Regions from separate parts of the Litoribrevibacter euphylliae genome, predicted to be linked through region 2. Evidence: riboswitches for the same ligand, from Rfam matches in the RefSeq annotation. Region 2 holds a riboswitch; the other holds the start of a gene.
What was found. A riboswitch is a leader RNA that binds a small molecule or an ion and turns the genes downstream of it on or off. The one in region 2 is predicted to bind cobalamin.
Positions count from the first base shown of each region.

Region 1: linked by a shared signal. The riboswitch ahead of ACFOEK_RS10895 (TonB-dependent receptor domain-containing protein) and the one ahead of cobW (cobalamin biosynthesis protein CobW) in region 2 are both predicted to bind cobalamin.

Region 1 is NZ_JBHRSZ010000004.1:740,753-745,384, reverse strand. It holds gene ACFOEK_RS10895 (TonB-dependent receptor domain-containing protein) at 1-1,281, opposite strand, end outside; cobalamin riboswitch at 1,320-1,601, opposite strand; gene ACFOEK_RS10890 (cysteine-rich CWC family protein) at 1,656-1,883, opposite strand; gene ACFOEK_RS10885 (molybdopterin-dependent oxidoreductase) at 2,038-2,544, shown strand; gene ACFOEK_RS10880 (ATP-binding protein) at 2,549-4,632, shown strand, end outside.
Region 2 is NZ_JBHRSZ010000004.1:215,111-219,742, forward strand. It holds gene ACFOEK_RS08460 (manganese efflux pump MntP) at 1-511, shown strand, start outside; gene ACFOEK_RS08465 (sirohydrochlorin chelatase) at 653-1,825, opposite strand; cobalamin riboswitch at 1,971-2,328, shown strand; gene cobW (cobalamin biosynthesis protein CobW) at 2,499-3,575, shown strand; gene cobN (cobaltochelatase subunit CobN) at 3,603-4,632, shown strand, end outside.

The sequences.
Region 1 (4,632 bases), 530 kb from region 2:
TGAACAGCAGAAGCCGTATCCTGGGTGATATAGAAAGTTAAATGATGGCGCTACGAAAGCCGTTCCATAAGAAGCCCGAACACGAGTGGCATTGTCGAAGCTGTAACCCCAAGCCAGATTCCCTGTTCGCTCAGATCCAAACTGTTCATTGTCGTCGTATCGAAGACTGGCTTCTAAGTCGTGACCTTCGATCTCAGTTTGTAACTGTGTGAAGACACCGTGATTATAACGCTCGTTCTGAATAAAATTATCTGTCGTTACAGAATGATCTTCCTGATAGTCATAACCAAGGGTCAACATCGACACATCAGACAATGCCACATGGTTCAGCCAAGATAGAGAATCACGACGGGTTTCATAAGTCGATGTCTTTACATAATTCGCATAAGTATGAGACTTATCCCAACTGCGCCCTAATTGAACATCGGTTGACCATGCCGAGGTGATTTGACTGTTCAGACCCACTCCAATGGTACGCAAAGTGTCTTTGCTTTCCTGGTTTGGATAAAAGGAAAATGTGTCATCAAATTCATTCTGACCGTGAGACTGTAAATAAGTGAACGTCAGCACCGTGTCTTTAGAGAAATTCATTGCCGAGTTGACGCTTAAGGATGAGTTTTCAAAACCATCGTCGTCTGACTCATAACCTTTATAGGTATCAATGCCATCGGTTTCCTCATAGCTGTATGTAGCATTTAAAGAGGCATAATCGTTTCGAGCCCCAAAACCTACAGCCATTTCTTTCGTATCATCAGAACCGGCACCTACTCGAACAAATGGCGTAAAGCCTTGCTGATGTTCTTTACGAGTAAAAATCTGTACCACACCACCAGCGGCTTCTGACCCATAAAGGCTCGATCTCGGCCCTTTAACAATTTCAACACGATCTATTTGATCGACTGGGATGTTTTGAAAGGCTGTTAACCCACTGGTTGCTGACCCCACTTTTACCCCATCAATAAGGAAAAGTGTGTGAGTCGACTCCGTACCGCGAAGGAACATCGAGGTCTGCTTACCACGCCCACCAGTGTTTTTAATGGTGACATTCGCGTATCGACGTAGTAGTTCCTGAGTTGAACGAACCTGAGATCGTTCAAGGTCTTCACGCGTAATAACGGTTACCGAAGCCAGAGTTTCATCAACTGACATAGCCGTTCGATTGGCCGTAATAACTGTGGTTTCTGTCGTTGTAGGAAGCTCTGCTTGAGCGTAAGAGCCGCATAGTAAGCTGGCTGCGAAAAGTGAAATGTGTGATGGAGAAAATTTAGATTTTAATAGCATGATCCTGCGCCTAACGTGCCCGCCGCACGTTTCAGTGAATGAGTGAACCACTAGAGGCCGGTCTCCGGGCTTAGGAGTAAACCATTAAGCATGATTTCATTCAGCGCCTTCCCATGTCCTTTTGCTATCATTGGCATAGCATTGATAGACAAACACAGTGGCTTAGTACTGAACTTAGCTCCATCACCGTTGCGGGGGCAGCGTTGGAATTTTGTCTGATTAGGGCATCAAACAAGCACACAACTTCCCGTTTAAAAGCAGCATTACAGATGCGTTGATTCGAATCTAAAATACCACCTACCCAAAGCGAGGCGCGATTATCACAGCGGTTTTTAGAGATATCAAGGAATAATCAGAAACAGACAGAGGAAGATTTAAGCTTTGCCTGCATTCATTTGATCGAGACAAGACTCACAAATACAACGTTTATCCAGGTCTTGCTGAGCCAAGTAGGATTGATAGTTCTCAGGAAAGGAGGCCGACATACACCAGCAAGCCTTCATAGAACGACCAGATTCACCGTCAGTCAAATCTTGGGTCATCACACAAAAATTACCTTTGCCACACAGAGGACAAATCGAAGGGTCTACATCTTTCGTCAAAACTCACTCACTGTTGATCTGTTCAATATCGCCTTAGTTTCGATACCTATAAGGCACATCATCGAAAAGTTTTTCCCTGCAAAAAAGTACTCAGGACTCCTAGTCTTAAGTTTAGGTCTATACTCCATCTAAAGAAAAACAAGAGTATTTTTATATGTTTAATTGCTTAACAATACGTAATGTCCTAATTCTTTTGATGCTATTTCCGTCTTATTTGCTTGCAGAGACGGCTATATCTGAAAAAGAGGTTCTGATTGAAATCAAAGGTAAGATATCAGTCACGACTCAGGATAATCTAGCACTTATCGACAGAAAAACGATCAACGCACTTCCTCAACATCAAATCACGACCACAAATCATATCACGAGTATCCCAATTACTTATCGGGGGCCCCTATTCAGAGACCTCTTACGAAAAGTAGGCGCAAAAGGCAGCTCCGTGCTCGTCATTGCCTGGGATGATTATATGGCAGAGATTGAGATGTCCGATTTAAAAAAATACGACGTTATTTTAGCTACTCATGAAAACGGACAACAATTAACACTCGATACCCGAGGGCCTCTATTTGTGGTATTTCCGTTTTCAGATCACCCAGATATAAGAAACGATCTGTACTACAACAAATCTGTTTGGCAAATAAGAACCATAGAGGTGCAATAGTATTTTGATCGATACCAAGCGCCCTTTCCTAACCATCAATATTATTGTGTTAGCTGCAATTCTTCTCGGCTGTCTTTTTTATTCGGTCGTTCAACTCCAGAGCCTGAATCAACTTACCAGTCGCCCGTTTCTAGCCATCATCAATAACAACTTAGGCATAAAAACTAAATTAATGTCTTTGCAGTTAACAGCGCAACATTTCTCAGACCTGCCTACGACCTCAAATCTCCATCGTTTGAAAATGCAATACAAAATCATTCGTGGAAGCATCAATAATGACTTAAAGAGTGATGTAACAGGTAATTTCCACCAAGTCCATGGAGAAACCGGCAAGCTGATTGAATTACAAGAATACCTAGATCAGCTGGGCTATGTGCTCCCAATGAGCATTGATGACAAATCCAATATCAAGCAATTCAATACACTCTTGGCTCAAGCCCGACGACTGTGGAATCAATACAGCCAACAAGTCATCCACTCGGCTCAAAAGCAAAGTAAAGACATGCACGATTCCTGGAACCACTCGTTAAAGATTCAAATCTACTTGCTTGCCATCATCGGCGGGATATCCCTAACCGGCCTGATTATCATTTCTCGGCAACTTTCTGTTCAACGCAGAATGAGTCAAACATTAAAAGAACAAACCATTGCGCTTATCGATGCAAGGAACGCCGCAGAAGAATCCACACGGGCCAAAAGCCGATTTCTCTCCAACATGTCTCACGAAATCAGAACCCCACTTAATGGCATCATAGGCTTAACCAATCTGGCTCGCCAAAAAGCCATCAAACCAGAAGTCATTAACTATCTAGATAAAGTAATTCTTTCCAGCGATACCTTATTGCACGTCATTAACGATATTCTCGACGTTAGCAAGATTGAATCAGGAAAGCTTGAACTTGAAATTACTCAAGTCGATATTGCTGATGTCTTAGAGCGCATTTCAGCCACCATGAGTGCGAACGCCAGAAACAAAGCACTTAATGTTTACTTTTTGGTGGAGCCGGAAGTACCTGCTTATTTTCAAGGCGATCCAGCCCGATTACAGCAAATCATCACGAACCTTGTCTCGAACGCGATTAAATTCACTCACGAAGGCTTTATTCAACTCAAGGTATCCTTTCACCAAGCCAGTCAACAACTGAACATAACAATCACAGATACCGGCGTCGGAATTGATGAAAAAGCCATGGACAAGCTTTTCACCGAATTTAACCAAGGAGATCTCTCCACCACCCGAAAATACGGAGGAACCGGGCTTGGCCTCTCCATCGTTAAAAGCCTGACAGAATTGATGGACGGCACTGTCGATGTCTCCAGCAGCCTGGACGTAGGAACCTGTTTTACAATCAAGCTTCCCATCGAAGCGAGTGCATCTCGAGTACTTGATATCAAATGCTCTAATCTGGATCTGACGACCAAAGCAGTACACATCATTGATATGAGTAAAACAGCTAATCAGGAAGCACAAGCGACTCTACAAAGAACAGGAATCACCTTTGAAACACTTAATACTGCACAACAACTGTTGATTGAATTTCCTCCTCTTCATAGCAAGGAAGATCTGGACTACATTGTAATGCTGTTAGAACAACATCCAGATAAAACTGCGTATGTTTTAGGATACCCCGACCAACTGCTTGAATTGTCTGCCATCACTCCACTAAGTTTCTACGGCATTGAGTCTCCCTTTAACAGCATTCGAATTACCGAATGCATAGCCACAGAAACAAGCCACCATTCAGAAGCCTCAGCACACATTGAAAAGCAAGATTTCAATGGCAAGCATGTGCTACTGGTTGAAGACAGCCCTATCAATCAAATGATTGCTCAAGAAATGTTGGATTTGTTTGGTCTCAGAGTAACAACCGCAGACAACGGTGAAATAGCCGCCGATAAGGCCGAGATAGATCATTTTGACCTCATCCTGATGGATATTCAAATGCCAGAAATGGACGGTGTTGAAGCCACCAAGTTAATTCGCACTAAAGGTATGAATCAACGCACCCCTATTGTTGCCTTAACGGCCAATGTCATGAGTGAAGATGTGAAGTTGTATAAGGAAGTGGGGATGGACAGTCACCTGCC
Region 2 (4,632 bases):
GGCTTTGAGTATGGATGCGTTTGCGGTATCCATAGGCATAGGTGCTAAGCATTCCTATCAAATCCCTAGGTTAGCTTTTAAGTCTGCTGTTTATTTTGGTGTGTTTCAGGGCGTGATGCCGTTAATTGGTTATCTGGGCGGGCAAGGTGTATTGGGGTGGGTTGAAGTGTACGCTCCCTGGATTGCTTTTGGTCTGTTGGTCTTTATCGGTGGCAAAATGATCTACGAGGCGTTATCTGAGGGCATTGAAGAAGACATTGCTCAAATTACTCATCGAGTCATGATGATGCTTGCCATTGCCACCAGTATTGATGCCATGGCTGCAGGTTTTGCTTTAACCTTGCTGGATGTGAATCCCTTTGTCGCTTGTTTAATTATTGCAGTGACCACTGCGATCTTTAGCTTTGCGGGTGTATTTATAGGTGATCGAAGTGGCACTTGGTTGGAGAGTAAAGCCGAGCTTCTGGGGGGCGTGGTGTTGATTCTGATTGGCTTTAAGATGCTGATGTAAATGGATTTCTGCTATCGACGTTAAGAGAATGGATATCCTATTCAGATAAAGCGGATTCGTTGTTTGAGCAGTGCGTTTTTTGCACTGCGAGTTTCGAAGAAGCGGTACTCTGAATAGGATGTGCATTCAACGCACGAACAGTTAATTTCTCTTACAGGTCGGAACGCCTTCCCGTTCCGCTTTCACAGACTTCTCTTCATCAATGATGTGTTGCGGGAACTGTCCCATAAAGCAGCAACATACATTCTCGTTAATCATGGTTCTTGGTCCGTGTGGGTGACCAATGTGTTTGTATGGCGCATGATGATGGCCATGGGAATGTCCATGACTGTGAGAGTGTCCGTGATCATGTGAGTGGTCGTGAGAGTGGCTGTGCCCATGATCATGATCGTGCGAATGTCCGTGTGAATGATCATGGGAGTGGTCGGATTCACCTTCAGGCTTGAACTCGGCATGATGGTGATGCACGTCTACTTCGCCTCGAGCCAGTCGCGCTTTGAAATCTTCCATCAAACTTAAAGTCGGGGCAGGGCCGGAAATGGTTTCATTGATACGCTCAATGAAAGTATTGATCACATGTTCCTGATCGCGAAGGTAATCGGCTTTCAGGAATTGAATATCCGGATTCTCTTCCGCTACCTTGTCTACATAACCGTGAATACGGTCGATCAACTTGCCACCGAATAAGAAATAAGGCGCAACCACAATCTTTTTGAAGCCCAGCTTCACAGCCATTTCTAAGCCGCGACCCACAGACGGGTAGGTCACGCCAGAATAGACAGTTTCAGACCAGCCAAAACCAAGATTCTCTGAGACAATTCGAGTCAATTTTGCCGCTTCGGCATTCGCTTCGGTAACCGAGGTGCCACGGCCGACAACCACCAACATGGTGTCATAAAGATCACCGACTTTCGGTGTTTCTGTCAGCCCTAAGGCGTCCAAAATACGTGTTTGGAATGCAGTGATCATTTCATCGTGCAGACCCAGTTCTTTACCGTATTCGATGGTCAAACCCGGGTGCTTTTCCATGTAAGTGGTCAGCACTGATGGAATGTCGTTCTGAGCGTGCGTTGCAGCGAATAACATCCCCGGTACGGCATAGATGGTTTTAACGCCGTTTTCGACCAAAGTATCTAACGCCATATGAATGTTTGGCGCAGAATATTCGAGGAAACCATACTCCACATTCAACGACGGATAACGTGCTCTAAGGCCCGAAGCCAGTAGGCTAAACTCTTTCTCGGCAATCTTGGCCCGGCTGCCATGACCACAAATAAGAACGCCCGCATCGTTTGGTAAATCCGTCAGTTTCATTGGTTTCTTCTCTTGTTAATTTTGTCTATAGACTAGCTAAAGTGGCGGGATTATGGCGATTTTTTATGCATGATAAAAGCGGAATTCGGCAAATCGGTCTAAGTGGTACTCGGAAAGTGATTACTCTTGTGCGCTTTTTCTTTATACTTTGCGCCTCGATTTTAGGTTCCTTCGGGATTAATAGGGAATGTCCGGTTAGATAAATTCTTATGTAACCAGAGAAGCTGAATAAAAACGTCATGAGCGCCAACTGGGCTAGGCAAAATCAGATGAAAACGCGCAGTTTATATGTAATAAATGAGCATTTTGAATCTGATTGTTAACAACGCATAGTTAAGTGCAATAGTTTTTAGACACTTCCCAACGACAGCTGTCCCCGCAACTGTATGCAGTTAGCTGAGATCAAATAGACCACTGGTTTAGAGAACGATAATCTCGACCGGGAAGGTGATCAAAGCGCCAGAGCTGTGAGCCAGTAGACCTGCCAGGATCGAAACACCGGTTGTCGGGGATTGCAACTAGGGCTGATCAGTTAAGAGTTTCCTTTCTTATTTGTTGGGGTGAAAAACCGCCCGACAATATCGGCTTAGTCTTTTTCCGTCTATGTTATTTACGTCATGTATTTATCACATGTACTGATGATTTAAGCGCTTCGTACTGAAGAGGACTCACCATGCAATTGAAAAAAATTCCCGCCACCGTCGTTACCGGTTTTTTAGGAAGCGGTAAAACCACTCTGTTATCCAATGTGTTGAAACAAGCGCAGGGCAAGCGCATTGCTGTCATCGTGAACGAATTTGGTGAGCTGGACATCGATGCAGACTTACTACGAAGCTGTCCTCTGGATTGTGAAGACGAAAACGCGCAAGCGGCGACCGGGCAGGATGGTATTTACGAGCTGGCCAATGGTTGTATCTGTTGCACAGTAGAAGAAGAGTTTTTGCCAGTAATGAAACAACTGGTTGAGCGACGAGACGACATCGACCATATCCTGATTGAAACCTCAGGTTTGGCTCTTCCTAAACCATTAGTTCAAGCATTCAACTGGCCTGAAATCAAACAACACTGCACAGTGGACGCTGTTATTACCGTGATCGATGGCCCGGCGGTAGCGGACGGTCGTTTTGCAAATGATACCGATTTGGTTCAACAACAACGCTTGGCGGATGAGAATCTTGATCACGATCCGAGCTTGAAAGAGCTTTTGGACGATCAGCTAAGTGCCGCAGATTTGGTGGCCGTCAGTAAAAACGATTTGTTGGACGAAGCACAACGCAAACAAGTAGAACAAGTCGTGGCAGCCAAAGTGCCTGAAGCCGTAAAGACCATCTACACCAGCAACGGTGAAGTGGCTTTGGATGTGTTGATGGGCATTGAATCGGCGGCGGAAGAACGCATTGATCACGTTCATACGCATCACGATCACCACCATGAGCATGGCGAACATCATGAGCACGCCCACGATCACTTTGATTCTTTTGTGATTAGCTTGGGCGAAGTGCAAGGCGATGCACTGCAAAGTATTTTGAAAGACTTGATTGCCGAGAAGAATATCTTCCGTGCCAAAGGCTTTGCTGCCTTGCCGGGCAAACCTATGCGTCAGGTGTTGCAGGCGGTAGGTAAGCGTCTAGACGTACACTTTGATCGTCTATGGACCCAAGATGAACCACGTAAAACCCAGCTTGTGTTCATCGGAAAAGGCATTGCTAAAGCCGAGATTGAAACGGCATTAAAAGTCGCTGAAGTTTAATCTCCTTCACCTGATCTTGGTTTTCTAATGCACTTATTCGCAGCCCAACCGGGTGGATTTAACGACGAAGAGGGGATTGTTGATCTTCAACAATCCCCGGCAGATTTGGTGATTCTGTCAGCCGCCGACAGCACCTTAGCCGCTCTGGCCAATACCGCCGAATCCCTTCCAGATGATTATCCTTCGTTGCGCCTTGCGAATTGGATGAACCTCACCAAACCGGCCGCCTTGGATTTGTATATCGACAAGGTGATTGATCACGCCAAGGTGGTGATTGTTTCTGTGCTCGGGGGGGAAAACTATTGGCCTTACGGTGTGGAACAACTGATCGAATGGGCGAATGGCGGGCGAGATCGGGTGTTGGTTCTGGTGCCCGGCGATGATGCGCAGGATGAATCTTTGATGCGTCAATCCACGGTGGATTACGGCGTCGTGTTTCAGATTTGGCGTTACCTTCGCGAAGGTGGCGCGGTTAATTTTCAGCAGTTTTATCGCTATCTGAAAGCCGAGCTTTTTTCTGGAACGACTGATTGTGAGGTTGCTCAATGGCAAGCGCCTCGACCTTTACCTCATTGCTTGCTTTATGCGCCAGCTTACTTAGATTTAAAAGGAGAGCAAATCAATGGGGTCAGAGTAAACACTTACTCTGACCCCATTGATTCTCGTTCTCTTGTTCCAGAAAAGAGCCAGGCAACCTATCAGGACTGGCAACAGCATTGGCTTCAAAATGACCCGCTGAATCACAAGCCCGTTGCTGTGCTGTTGTTTTATCGCAGCCATTTGCAATCGGCCAATACCGCGATGTTTGATCAACTCATTGCGCTCTTGTCTGAACAAGGTTTGAATCCATTACCTGTAGCGATTTCGTCGTTAAAAGATAACGAGTCTTTGGCCTTGGTGAATGCCTTGATCGAGCAGAGCAAGGCGTCAGTCATCATCAACACCACGGGCTTTGCCTCCAACCGAGTGGAATCTCCTGATTTGTCGTCACAACCGACGGTGTTTCAATCTCCGTTTGATGCGGATATCCCTGTGTTGCAGTTGGTGCTTTCCAGTT